Regions from separate parts of the Paraburkholderia sp. PAMB 6770 genome, predicted to be linked through region 2. Evidence: riboswitches for the same ligand, from Rfam matches in the RefSeq annotation. Region 2 holds a riboswitch; the other holds the start of a gene.
What was found. A riboswitch is a leader RNA that binds a small molecule or an ion and turns the genes downstream of it on or off. The one in region 2 is predicted to bind fluoride.

Region 1 (6,118 bases), on a different replicon from region 2:
GCTCGTGCGCGCGATCTTCGGCATGATCGGGCAGATCAGCCGCGAGGGGACGTCCATTCTCGTGGTCGAGCAGAACGCGCGCCAGGCGCTGAAGATCGCGTCGCGTGCATACGTGCTCGAAAGCGGCCGCATCGCGCTGAGCGGCCCCGCGCAGACGCTGATGAAGGACAGCCGCGTGCAGGCGGCGTATCTGGGCGGCAGCGGAGCGGGCCTGGCTCGATAGCGCTGGCAATGGCGCTGGCAATGGCGGGCGCGGTGCGTGCGCAACGCCGCTAGAGCAGCCACTCGACCGAATGCAGCAGCCGTCGCATCTGGGGCGTCGCGGCATCGATGCTCGCGCGGATCGTTCCGATCAGGCAGTCGATGAAGCATGCGGCCGCGGCGCTCAAACGGATCGCCCGCTGCGTCGCGGCCTGTGCGGTCCGCCGGCGAGCGCATCCAGCGACGGCGGCCGCGCGTCGAGCGGCGTTGCTGCCTCGGCGACGCCGCCGCCCCCCGCGAACGCACGACGCCATGCAAGCGGCGTCGTCTGCCTGAGCGCGCGAAATTGCCGGTTGAAGTTCGCGACGTTCGGGAAGCCGGCGCGCGATGCGATCACCGAGACGGGCCACGTCGTGTCGGCGAGCATCCGGCATGCGTGGCCGATCCGCACGCGCGTCAGGTACTGCCCGACGCTTTCGCCGAGGTGCCGCACGAAGTAGCGGTTCAGCGTGCGTTCGGACAGGCGCGCCGCCTCGGCCAGTTCGCGCAGCGTGACGCGTTGCGCGAAGCGGGCGTCGATCACGGCGAGCGCGCGGTCGATGCGCTCCGGCTCGTGCCCGGACGGCCGCCCGGTGTGCACGTCGTCGAACGCGGCGGGCGACGCGAGCGGCGTGGCGTCGCAGTCCGCGAGTGCGCACAGGAGGTCGAGTGCCGCGCCGAGCCGCGCGCGCGGCGCCGGCGACAGCAGCGCATCGAGCCGCTGCGCGGTCCCCGCGCCCACCTCGGGCGCGAACGCGAGCCCGCACGCGGCGCGCCGCAGCAACTTGCGCAGCGCCTCGTATTCCGCGCAGCAGTCGGCGATGCGCCGCGCCCAGTCGCCGTCGAACCAGACGACGACAGCCACCTGCGGCGCGAGCGCGTCGATCGAGCGGTTCGACGACCACGTATGCGGCAAGTCCGGCGGCACGAGCACGAGGTCGTGATGCCCGTAGTGGCCGATCGAATCGCCGATATAGCGCTTGCCGCGGCTGTTCAGCGTGAGCGTCAGCTCGTACTCGGGATGGCGGTGCCACTCGAACGGAATGCGCGGCAGCTTGCGGTGGAACACACGGATCGAGCAGCCGGCGTCCATCGTCACGTGTTCGTACGCGGGTTTCATTGTCTGAATGCGCAAAAAGGCTGTCCGGATTGTATCGCTTCGGATGCGCGCGCGGCGCTAACCTGTGGGCACTTTCACTCACCCGGAGACCGACGTTGGACGCCTTGCACATCGAAGACCTGCCCGCGGCGATTCGCGCCGCGAAGCGCCAGTTGCGGCAGAACCTGCCGCATTATCGCGAGGTATTCCGCGACGTCGAGGACGATATCCGTCGCCAGGCGGCGCACATCGTCGCGCAGCGGCAGCGCGGCGAGGCGGTGATCCCGGAGATCGCCTATGCGGACATCGCCGGCCAGTGCGTGAGCGACGCGGCGATCGCGGCGCTCAGGACGCGCGGCGCGTGCGTCGTGCGCGGCGTGTTCGATGCGTCGCGCGCGGCCGCGTGGGACGACGCGATCGCGCAGTACGTCGACCGCAATCGCCTCGACGAAAAGCTGGCGCGCCGCGCCGAAGACCGCTATTTCGGCAACCTCGCGTCCGGCAAGCCGCAGATCTACGGCATCTACTGGTCGCCGCCGCAGGTGGAGGCCCGCCAGTCGCCCGAACTCACGCTGACGCGCATCTTCCTGAACCGCCTGTGGAAGTGGCAAAGCGAAGGGCGCACGCACTTCGACCCGGACCGCGTGAGCGTGTACGCGGACCGCCTGCGGCGCAGGCCGCCCGGCTCCGCGTCGCTCGGACTGTCCGCGCATTGCGACGGCGGCTCGGTCGAGCGCTGGCTCGACGACGGCTTCCGGCGCGTCTACCGGCACGTGTTCAGCGGCGACTGGCGTCGCTACGACGCGTTCGACGCGGCCTATCGTCCCGCGGCGCGCGAGATCGCGTCGCCCGCCGTGTGCTCGATGTTCCGCACCTTCCAGGGATGGACCGCGCTCACCCCGCAGGGTCCGGGCGACGGCACGCTGCAACTGGTGCCGATGGCGAACGCGATGGTCTATGTGCTGCTGCGTGCGCTGCAGGACGACGTCGCCGACGACGACCTGTGCGGCGCGCGGCCCGGCCGCGCGCTGTCGATCAGTCCGCGCTGGCATGCGCCGCTGCACGACGCGCTATCGTCGATTCCGCCGATGCAGCCAGGCGACGCGGTGTTCTGGCACAGCGACGTGATTCATGCGGTCGAGGACGCGCATCGCGGCGCCGGCTACAGCAACGTGATGTACATTGCGGCCGCGCCGGGCTGCGCGAAGAACGACGCTTATCTGAAGCGTCAGTGGCCGGCTTTCCTGAGCGGCGAGAGCCCGCCGGATTTTCCCGCGGATCACTTCGAAACCGGCTTCAGCGGCCGCGCGGGCGAAGCGGATCTGAGCGCGGCCGGCCGGCGGCAGCTCGGCTGCGACCGGTAGCGGGAGGGGGCAGGGCGTTCCGCGCGCCGTGCGCACGGCGCGCGGAATGCCTTGACGCACGGAGTCGGAATGATAGACTCCGCACCTGGAGATGGCATTCTCCCTTAACCGCTCGTTCCGAGCCGATGATGCCTACAACCCGTCACGCGAGCACGCCTTTGTGCGCGGCTCGCGCCGCACGTGTTTCTTTCTGGGGCATCGTCATGTATCTCTCGATTCTTGCTGTCGCAACGGGCGGCGCATTGGGCTCGTTGCTGCGCTGGGCGCTCGGATTGCGGCTCAACGGCCTGTTTCCCGACCTTCCGCCTGGCACGCTCGCGGCCAATCTCATCGCAGGTTATGTGATCGGCGTCGCGGTCGCGTTCTTCGCGCGGCTGCCGGAGCTGCCGGGCGCGTGGCGGCTGTTCGTCATCACCGGGCTGATGGGCGGTCTGTCGACTTTCTCGACGTTTTCCGCGGAAGTCGTGGCCGATCTGCAGCAGGGCCGCTTCGGCTGGGCGGCGTGCGAGATCGTCGTCCATGTCGGTGCGTCGCTGCTGATGACGACGCTCGGCATCGCGACAGTGAGCGCGGTCGCGCGCGTCGCGCTCGCGTAGCGCGCGTGATGCGTGCGATGCGCATCATGCGTGGCGGCGCCGCACGCGGGCGCGTCTAGCCGGCGATCAGACCGCGCGCCGCGAGGCTGCGGTACAGCGCGCGTACGCCGAAGGTCCACGGTGCGATCCCGGTGGAGAGGCCCACGGTGTTGACGAGCGCGCCGAGCGACGGCGTCGAGATCGTCACGACGTCGCCCAGATGATGCGTGAAGCGGCCGCCTTCGCTGTCGCGGTCCTTGACCGGCGAGAACATCGTGCCGAGAAACAGCATGAAGCCGTCCGGGTACTGGTGATGCGGGCCGCAGGTCTGACTGACGAGCTCGAGCGGATCGCGACTGATCTCGGCCATGTGGCTCACGCCTTCGAGCACGAAGCCGTCCGCGCCTTCGATGCGCAGCGACACGCTCGCCGCGCGCACCGTGTCGAGCGTGAAGGCGTCGTCGAACAGCTGCACGAAAGGTCCGATCGCGCACGAGCCGTTGTTGTCTTTCTCGATAGCCGTCGGGAGCGGCGCATCGCGACGGGCATCGCGCGCATTGCGAGCCGGATCGCGCAGACGCTGTAACGTGCGATGTGCCGCAGCGCCGCCGCCGTTATCGCGCATCGTCGATGCCGCGCGGACCTTAAAAGAATCTTCACCGGCGCGACGCGTGTGCGACAGTCCCGCCCCCCTACGCTAGCCACGCAGTCCTGACCTTTCCCCTGCCGCCGTCCCGCGTCAGACTGCCTCGCACCGTTGATCCGGTGCGAGCGGGACGCCCTGGAGGAAGACATTCATGAAACGCTGCTTCAGATTGATCGTGCCCGCCGCGCTGGCGGTGCTGAGCGCATCGGCGCTCGCTTCGACCACGCTCACGCCCGCCGAGTGCCACGCGTACCCGTTTGCGCCGGCTCACGGCGTGGTGACGCACCGGGACCTGATGCGCGAGCTGACCGAACTGGAGTCGGTCGGTTATCGGCCCGCAATCGACAACTACTCGCCGGACCTCGACGATGCGCGCGCCCGTCTGATCGAAAAATATCGTTCGGATTGCAGATTATCTGGCGATGCGGCCCTGTCGCCGGGACTGGGCAGCTGAGCGTGCGCGCATGCTTCGGCTCCGCCTGCGCCGGATGATCCGCCTGTCCGTCATGTGGCGTGCGACGCCGCGCGCGGCGCGCACGGTCCACGACGGCCGGTTGCCGTGCGGCGTCGCCGTGCACGCTGCACGCTGGCGCACGAGCCGATAAAATAGCGGGCAGTCCTCCATTGCCGGCCCGCCATGCACTCGCACGAATCCGTCCCGCAGCTCGATCTGATCCCCGCCGGCGCGCTCGGCGATCATCTTCCGGCGCATGTGATTGCGCATTTGCCGGCCGAAGGCGTCGCGGTCTTCAGCGTCAGCGACGACGCGTCGGATACCGCCGCCTTCAGTGCGCGCTACGGCTTCGGCCTCGAAGACTGCGCGAACACAATTGTGATCCGCTATCGGAAAGACGGGGCCGAGCAGTACGCTGCCATCGTCACGCTCGGTGCGCTGCGGCTCGACATCAACGGCGCGGTGAAGACGCATCTCGGCGCGCAACGGCTGTCGTTCGCGAAGCGCGAGCTGGCGGTCGAGCAAAGCGGGATGGAGTTTGGCGGGATCACCGCATTTGGCGTGCCGGCCGACTGGCGCATCCTGGTCGACGCGGCCGTGATGGCGCGCCGCCAGGTCGTGATGGGCGCCGGGGTGCGCGTCGCGAAACTGCTGCTCGACCCGGCGTTGCTGCGCGCGCTGGCGAACTGCGAGGTCGCGGCGCTGACGTTGCCGGCGGACTGAACGACGCCGTGCGTTTTCTGGCCGGCGCCTGATCACAGGGTTGGAGTTGCGCGCCGCGTGCGGACGCGCTGCGCCCACACGGAGAGCACCCTAAAACGGTATATACTGTTTATACCGTTTAAGAAAGGGAGCATGTGATGAACGAACCGGGCGTCAGGAAGCCGACCCGCAAGGCCTTCCATTTTCCGAAGAGCGCGTCCGCCGACGGTGCCGACGCCGCGGCCGCCGCACCGCAGGCGGTGCGCGGCCGGGCTGCGGCCCGAGCGAAGCCCCAGGCCGATGCGAAAGCCGACGCGTCCCCGAAGACGAACGCAAAGACAGTCGCAAAGACGAACGCAAAGACGGGCGCAAAGACGGGCGCAAAGGCGAAAGCCGACGCGCGCGTGACGGCGACCCCGGCGCGCAAGCCCCGCGCCGCAGCCGCAGCCGCAGCCGATCCGGCAGCGGTGGAGACGAGCGTTGCGGCACCGGCCCCAGTCGCGGCGGACGGCAAGGCGTCTCGCGCGAGAAAGGACGTCGCAAAGAAAGGCGCGGTGAAGAAGGAAACCGTGAAAAAGAATGCGCCGAAGAAAGACGCATTGAAGAAGGAAAAGGTCGTGCGCGACAGCTTCACGATGCCGAAGTCCGACTATGCGAAGATTGCCATGCTGAAGCAGAAAGGCCTGCAGGCAGGGCTCGAAGTGAAGAAGAGCGAGGTGCTGCGGGCGGGACTGCTGCTGCTCGAACGTGCGTCGAGCGAGGATTTTCTCGCAGCAGTCGCGGCGGTGGAAACCGTCAAGACCGGCCGTCCCGCGAAGGACTAGAGCGCGCATCGGCGCGCACGGGCACGCGTGCCGGTGTCGCGGGCCGGGATCGGGCGGACGGCGCAGCGCCTGTCGTGGTTGTCGTGCGTATGATGTCCGCGCAACCCGCGCAACCCGCGCAACCCGCGCAACCCGCGCAACCCGCGCAACCCGCATGGCCGCGCGGGCAGTCACCTTGCCCGCGGCGCGTTCAGCCGCGCGTGCCGCGCGCGAT
Region 2 (6,118 bases):
TTCCTTTATAACGGGGTGTCAGGATGCAGGTCGAATTGAGCGAAGACCAATATAAGGGCATGCCTGTGCCTCGCCTGTCGAAATCCGCTGCCAATGCAGGGCGTGACAGTAGCACGGTGAAGATTCTCTTGGGCGATATGACCGATACATCAAACCGCGCCGGGCGCGAGAATGCGCCGGAATCCTGGGAGTCTGCATTGCGCCAGCTGGGGCACGTAAGCATTTTCGCGTTCGCAACGGGGGAATTCATGCTGATAGGGCCGGGGGGAGAGCGTGTGCGGGGCGATTCTCTTGCCGGTGCGCTGGAGGAAATGCTGTGTCGTCTGGGCTTCAGGGCTGGAGGCGTGGACGAGACGCGCTGATATCAGCCGATGCGGGCTGCCTGATTCAAAGAACGTCCCGGACTGCCGGATACTTTGGGCGCACGTCCGCACGTTCTCGCAGTTGCCCGATCGTCTGACCGGGCACACGGTCCTGTGAGCGGCGGGAAGTGCGCGCCGGGCAAACGCAGCGCTTGCCTGATCCGGCCACCGGATCAGGGCACGCCCTGTTCTGCGTGCCGCGGTCGCGCGGCATGAAATGATGGTCGGCCGTCTCGCCAGGGCGCGGGGTTGCATGCCGGGCATCGCCGGTGCGTAACACCTTCGGAGGCACCGTGGCGAAACGTCCGGTGACCGCGGCCAAACCTGGCAGTCCAGCTACTGCCGGATCTGACTCAACGTGTGCAGCACGCCCCCCAGGTCCTCAATCGTATCCACGGCAATTGCCGCGGTGAAACGCGGCCCAACTGCGGATGCCCAGAAGCCTTTGATAGTTACATCATTATCAGCGAGGCGCCGTATGATCAGTGCAGTCAGATTTTGCCGCTCGGGACCCTCGATCCTGACCACATGCAATCGGTGATCAGGATCGAATCCAGCATCACGGGCTGCATTTTTTGCTCTGTTGTCGGTCCCGGGGGCAATGAGGACACTTCCATGTGCGCGATCCAGTGTATCGAAGCGTGCGAGCACCAGCGTGAGGTCTGCGCCGGCGCGCCCAAGCGCTTCGAGTTTGTTGGCCAGTATGGATGGCTGCACACCGATTTCGGCGCGCCAGGCGTCGAGCGTTTCGACCGTGAACTCCATGTCTGTCTCCCACGCGCGCGACCGCTCGCTTTAACGACTGGACGGCTATGCCGTCAATATACAGTCGATGAGCGACCAGGCCGGGCCGCACGATCCCGTTAAAACGAGCTCGCTTCGCACGATCCTTTCCGGATTAAGGCCGGAGCTCAGCTCGTGCTCCGCCCCGTTTCCAGACATGCTGGCGAGCAGGCATCATCAGCCCGGACGGGCGATTGGGAGAATGCCATCTCCATACGGTCAGTGTAGTGCCCCGGATAACCTATGGCAACGCGACGCCCGGTTGGGTAGATCGGGCGGAGGCGGCGGCCGATCATGGGGAAAGAACAGGAACCATCCCCCGACCTGGTAATCGCAGTGAAAGGCCTTGTATCAATCCACGGCCGCCATCGTCGTACACGCACATGCGAGATCGTGCTTCCCACTGTTCTCCCGATTTGACCGACGGTTGCCCACTGTCGTCTCTACCGGGGCGCGCTTTCCGCCTGGCGCTAACTGCCTGCGTCGTATGCTCGTCTGCGACGATTCTCCGGTCGCAGAGCGCATCTGATTTGCGTGGCGTTCGCTACGTGTTGCGCCTGTATTGCGGTGATGTTTGCGTTCTGCACGAAGGACGTCCTGTGCCGGCGCGCGCGGCCAGCGACGGGCGCGAGATGGTTGAAGTCCAGTGCGGGAAAGCTGAGACTTCGACCGTTATCGTTCATTTCTGCTCGCCCCCTGGCCACCGGCACAACCGTTGTGATGCCATCCGGCATCGCATGTGTGCCTTCGGAGCGACTCGGGGAGACGACGCAACAGCGCTGAGGCATTCGGGCGGGCATCATCGGTCGGTGGAGCCGACGGGTCGCACGGAATGCCGCCCCCGGGAGCGCCCGCTGTCACGATGGAAAAACCGCTCAAGCTGCGCAATCGGTTTTCCGTTCGGCTGGACGGCGCGCACACAGGTGCAACTGCCGCGGCAATCCGTTTGCGCGGGTGGTGGCGAGCGTAAATCCCGCGTGCTACACTGCGCGCAGGAGATGGCATTCCTCCTTCAACCGCCGGTTCGATCAGTTTCGATCCGTTCATCCGGCTAATGATGCCTACGGGTTCCTGGGTCAGGAGGTCGTGGGCATTGCCAAGGCGTCCTGCTGCCCGGATTTGTCAATCTGCAAATCTGGCTCTCCATGCAATCTATCCTTGTTCTGCTGGCGGTCGCGCGTGGCGCGCCGGCCTGTCGTCGTGTCGCGATGGCGAAGCCGGTCGCGGCCGCGAGGAGGCTTCCATGAAGGGAAGCCAACTGTCCGTTTATGCGGCGAATCAGAGTCATCGCATCAAGCACATGTCGGTGGTCGACTGGATGCTCGACGAATCGAAGCGGGCCGGGATTCTGGGTGCCACCGTTGTCGAAGTGGCCGAGGGGATCGACGCGCAGGGCAGGTACCATGCGGCACGCTTCTTCGAGCTGGACGACCAGCCGGTGTGCGTCACCGTGACCGCCGCCGACCCGCAGATCGACGCGCTGCTCGCGCAACTGCGCGGCGGCGGTATCCACCTGTTCTACACGCGCGGACCCATCGAGTACGACACGCTTGGCTCCGACGGGGACCCGCGATGAACTTCAACGACATCCCCGCCGGCGGGAACGTTCCGCTCGACGTCAACGCGATCATCGAAATCCCGGCGCAAAGCGTGCCGGTGAAATACGAGGCCGACAAACAATACGGACTGCTCAGGGTTGACCGGATCATGGGCGCCGGCATGCGCTATCCGCAGAATTACGGCTTCATTCCGCGTACGCTGGCGCGCGATGGCGATCCGCTCGACATCATCGTGATTGCGCCGTTCGCGCTCGAACCGCTCGCGCTCGTCCCGTGCCGCCCGGTCGGCCTGCTGAACATGACCGACCAGGCGGGACCCGACGAGAAGGTGATCGCCGTACCGGTCGACAGCGTGTGCGCGGACACGCGCGCGATCCGGGAACTGTCCGATGTCGCCGCGCATACGCTGGACCAGATCCAGTTCTTCTTCGAGCACTACAAGAAGCTGGAGCCGGGGAAGTGGGTCCGCTTCGAGGGCTGGGCCGACATCGATGCCGCGCACGAGGCGATCCGGCGAGCCAGCGCCGCCTTCGCCGCAGCACACGCCTGACGGGCCGGCCACAACGGCCGCATATGCCTGGGCGTTTCGCGTTTCCGAGGCCGCGCCCGGGTCCAGCAAAGGAGCGATGATGAGCACATCTGCAGTGATCGAGCACCTGGTGGGAGACGAAATTCTGGACTCCAGGGGCAACCCGACGGTGGCGGTGACCGTGACGTTGTCGAACGGCGTCATCGCGACCGCCACGGTTCCGTCGGGCGCGTCGACCGGCGAGTTCGAGGCCGTGGAGTTGCGCGACCACGATGCGCGACGCTTTGGCGGGAAGGGGGTGCTCGAGGCGGTCGGACATGTCGACAAGGAAATCGCATGGGTGCTGAACGGGATGCGAATCGACGATCAGCGGGCCATCGACGACAGGCTGATCGAGGTGGATGGCACGGAGTTCAAGAGCCGGCTCGGCGCCAACGCGATCCTGGGCGCGTCGCTTGCGTGCGCGAAGGCGGGGGCGCTGGAAAGCGGGTTGCCGCTATTCCGCTATCTGGGCGGCAGCAACGCGCACCTGCTCCCGGTCCCGATGTTCAACGTGCTCAATGGCGGCAAACACGGACACGATGGGCCGGACATCCAGGAGTTCAAGCTTGTGCCCCTGGGGGCTCCGACGTTTCGCGAAGCGCTGCGCTACGGCGCCGAAACGTATCATGCGCTGGGTACCGTGCTGGCGGAAGCGGGCGCGTCGACCAACGTGGGGGACGAAGGCGGCTACGTGCCGCACCTGTCGTCGAACGCGGCGGCCATGGACGTCATCATGCTGGCCATCGAGCGGGCCGGATACCATCCCGGCGAAGACATCGCGATCGGGCTCGATCCTGCTGCGACTTCGTTCTACGAAGGCGGCCGGTATCACCTGAGCCGCGATGGCCTCACGCTCACCTCGCACGAACTGGGCGCTTACTGGACCGACTGGCTCGACCGCTATCCGCTGGTATCGCTGGAGGATCCGCTCGCGGATACCGACTGGTCGGGCTTCGCGGCGTTGACCGGAGCGCTCGGCAAGCGCGTGCAGATCGTCGGCGATGACCTGTTCGTGACGAACCGCCGGTTTGTGCAGCGTGGCATCGACGAGGGGTGCTGCAATAGCGTTCTGATCAAGCTGAACCAGATCGGCACGGTGACCGAAACGCTCGACACGGCCCGACTTGCGCTGTCCGCCGGCTATACGTGCCTGGTTTCCCACCGCTCCGGCGAGACCGAAGACAGCAGCATCGCCGATCTGGCCGTCGCGCTCGGCTGCGGCCAGATCAAGTCTGGGGCGCCGGCGCGCGGCGAGCGGGTCGCGAAGTACAACCGGCTGCTAGCCATCGAGCGAATGCTGGGAACCGACGCGCGCTATGCGGGACGCGCGGCGTTCCGTCAGTGACGCCGCACAGGCGTAACGCGGCCTGGCATGGCCTGAATACTGGAACAGCAAAGATGACATCGGTGTCGATCGCACACGTGACAGGCGAGGAAGTGCTTGACTCGCGCGGCAATCCCACGGTTCGGGTGACGGTGACCCTCGATGACGGGTCGTCTGCAAGCGCATCCGTGCCTTCTGGCGCATCGACCGGCCAATTCGAGGCCGTCGAGCTGCGCGACGGCGATGCACGCCGGTATGGTGGAAAAGGGGTACTGCAGGCGGTGGCACATGTCAACGAACTGATTGCGCCTGCGCTAGCCGGCGTGGCGGCCGACGACCAGTGGCGGATCGACGCAATACTGATCGAGCTGGACGATACGGAGTACAAAAGCCATCTTGGTGCGAACGCGACGTTGGGCGTGTCGATTGCTTGTGCCCGTGTCGCGGCCCAGGTGTGCCGTCTGCCGCTCTTCCGCTATCTGGGCGGGGATGGCGCGAACGTACTGCCGGTGCCCATGCTCAACGTGCTGAATGGCGGACGCCACGGGGACGGCGGTCCCGATCTGCAGGAATTCATGATCGTTCCGGTTGGAGCACCGACTTTCCGCGAAGCGCTGCGTCAGGGCACAGAGACCTATCATGCCTTGCGGACGCTTCTGATCGAACGGCGACTGTGCGTGAACGTCGGCGACGAGGGCGGTTATGTGCCGGCGTTGCCCTCGAACGAGGCCGCACTGGAATTGCTGGTGCGTGCAATAGAGTTTGCGGGCTACCGGCCGGGCGAAGACATCGCATTGGCGATCGATTTTGCTGCTTCGAGCCTGTGGCGCGACGGTCAGTACTGTCTGGAGAGCGAACGCAGGACGCTACCGACAGATACGATGATCGCGCTGTGTCGCTCGTGGGCGGAGCAATATCCGCTGGTTTCCTACGAAGACCCGCTCGTTGATAGCGACTGGGATGGCTATGCAAGGCTGACACGCGAGCTAGGGTGTCGTGTGCAGATAACCGGGGACGATCTGTTCGCCAGCAATCGCGCATTCCTGGTACGTGGAGTCGCGCAGCAATGCTGCAATGCAGTGGTCATCAAGCCCAACCAGGTCGGAACCATCACCGAAACCCTCAACACTGCCCGAATGGCGCTAGCTGCAGGATACGGGTGTACGGTGGCACCCCGATCGGGGGAGACGGAAGATACCAGCATCGCCGATATGGCCGTCGCGCTGAACTGCGGCCAGATCAAGGCAGGAGCGCCAGCGCGCGGTGAGCGTGTGGCGAAATACAACCGTTTGCTGACGATCGAGCGGATGCTGGGTGAGCGGGCCCGATACGCAGGTTCGGCGGCGTTCCGTCGGTACAGGTGAGTTTCGCCACGGCGGAACAGATAACGGCAAGGCGAATACCTGCGCGCGACATGGACGGAGGGATGGCATGGGACCCGACCGGAAACGAAGCGGGACGGGGCAACTCATACTCGCGGCTTACGCACTGATCGGTACTGAGGTGCTGTCATGGGTGC

Region 1: another riboswitch for fluoride. It lies ahead of crcB (fluoride efflux transporter CrcB); the one in region 2 lies ahead of AC3AP7_RS19160 (DUF190 domain-containing protein).

Annotation. Positions count from the first base shown of each region.
Region 1 covers NZ_CM173238.1:2,278,865-2,284,982, reverse strand. The annotation lists gene AC3AP7_RS10335 (ABC transporter ATP-binding protein) at 1-223, shown strand, start outside; gene AC3AP7_RS10330 (cupin domain-containing protein) at 386-1,360, opposite strand; gene AC3AP7_RS10325 (DUF1479 domain-containing protein) at 1,456-2,703, shown strand; fluoride riboswitch at 2,782-2,845, shown strand; gene crcB (fluoride efflux transporter CrcB) at 2,907-3,299, shown strand; partial or broken gene AC3AP7_RS10315 (fumarylacetoacetate hydrolase) at 3,355-3,792, opposite strand; gene AC3AP7_RS10310 (DUF4148 domain-containing protein) at 4,076-4,378, shown strand; gene AC3AP7_RS10305 (YbaK/EbsC family protein) at 4,562-5,101, shown strand; gene AC3AP7_RS10300 (hypothetical protein) at 5,220-5,714, opposite strand; gene AC3AP7_RS10295 (hypothetical protein) at 5,698-5,904, shown strand; gene AC3AP7_RS10290 (MFS transporter) at 6,095-6,118, opposite strand, start outside.
Region 2 covers NZ_CM173239.1:349,322-355,439, forward strand. The annotation lists gene AC3AP7_RS19150 (hypothetical protein) at 24-362, shown strand; gene AC3AP7_RS19155 (hypothetical protein) at 699-1,127, opposite strand; fluoride riboswitch at 1,307-1,367, opposite strand; fluoride riboswitch at 2,131-2,216, shown strand; gene AC3AP7_RS19160 (DUF190 domain-containing protein) at 2,389-2,721, shown strand; gene ppa (inorganic diphosphatase) at 2,718-3,254, shown strand; gene eno (phosphopyruvate hydratase) at 3,334-4,620, shown strand; gene eno (phosphopyruvate hydratase) at 4,674-5,963, shown strand; gene AC3AP7_RS19180 (hypothetical protein) at 6,031-6,118, shown strand, end outside.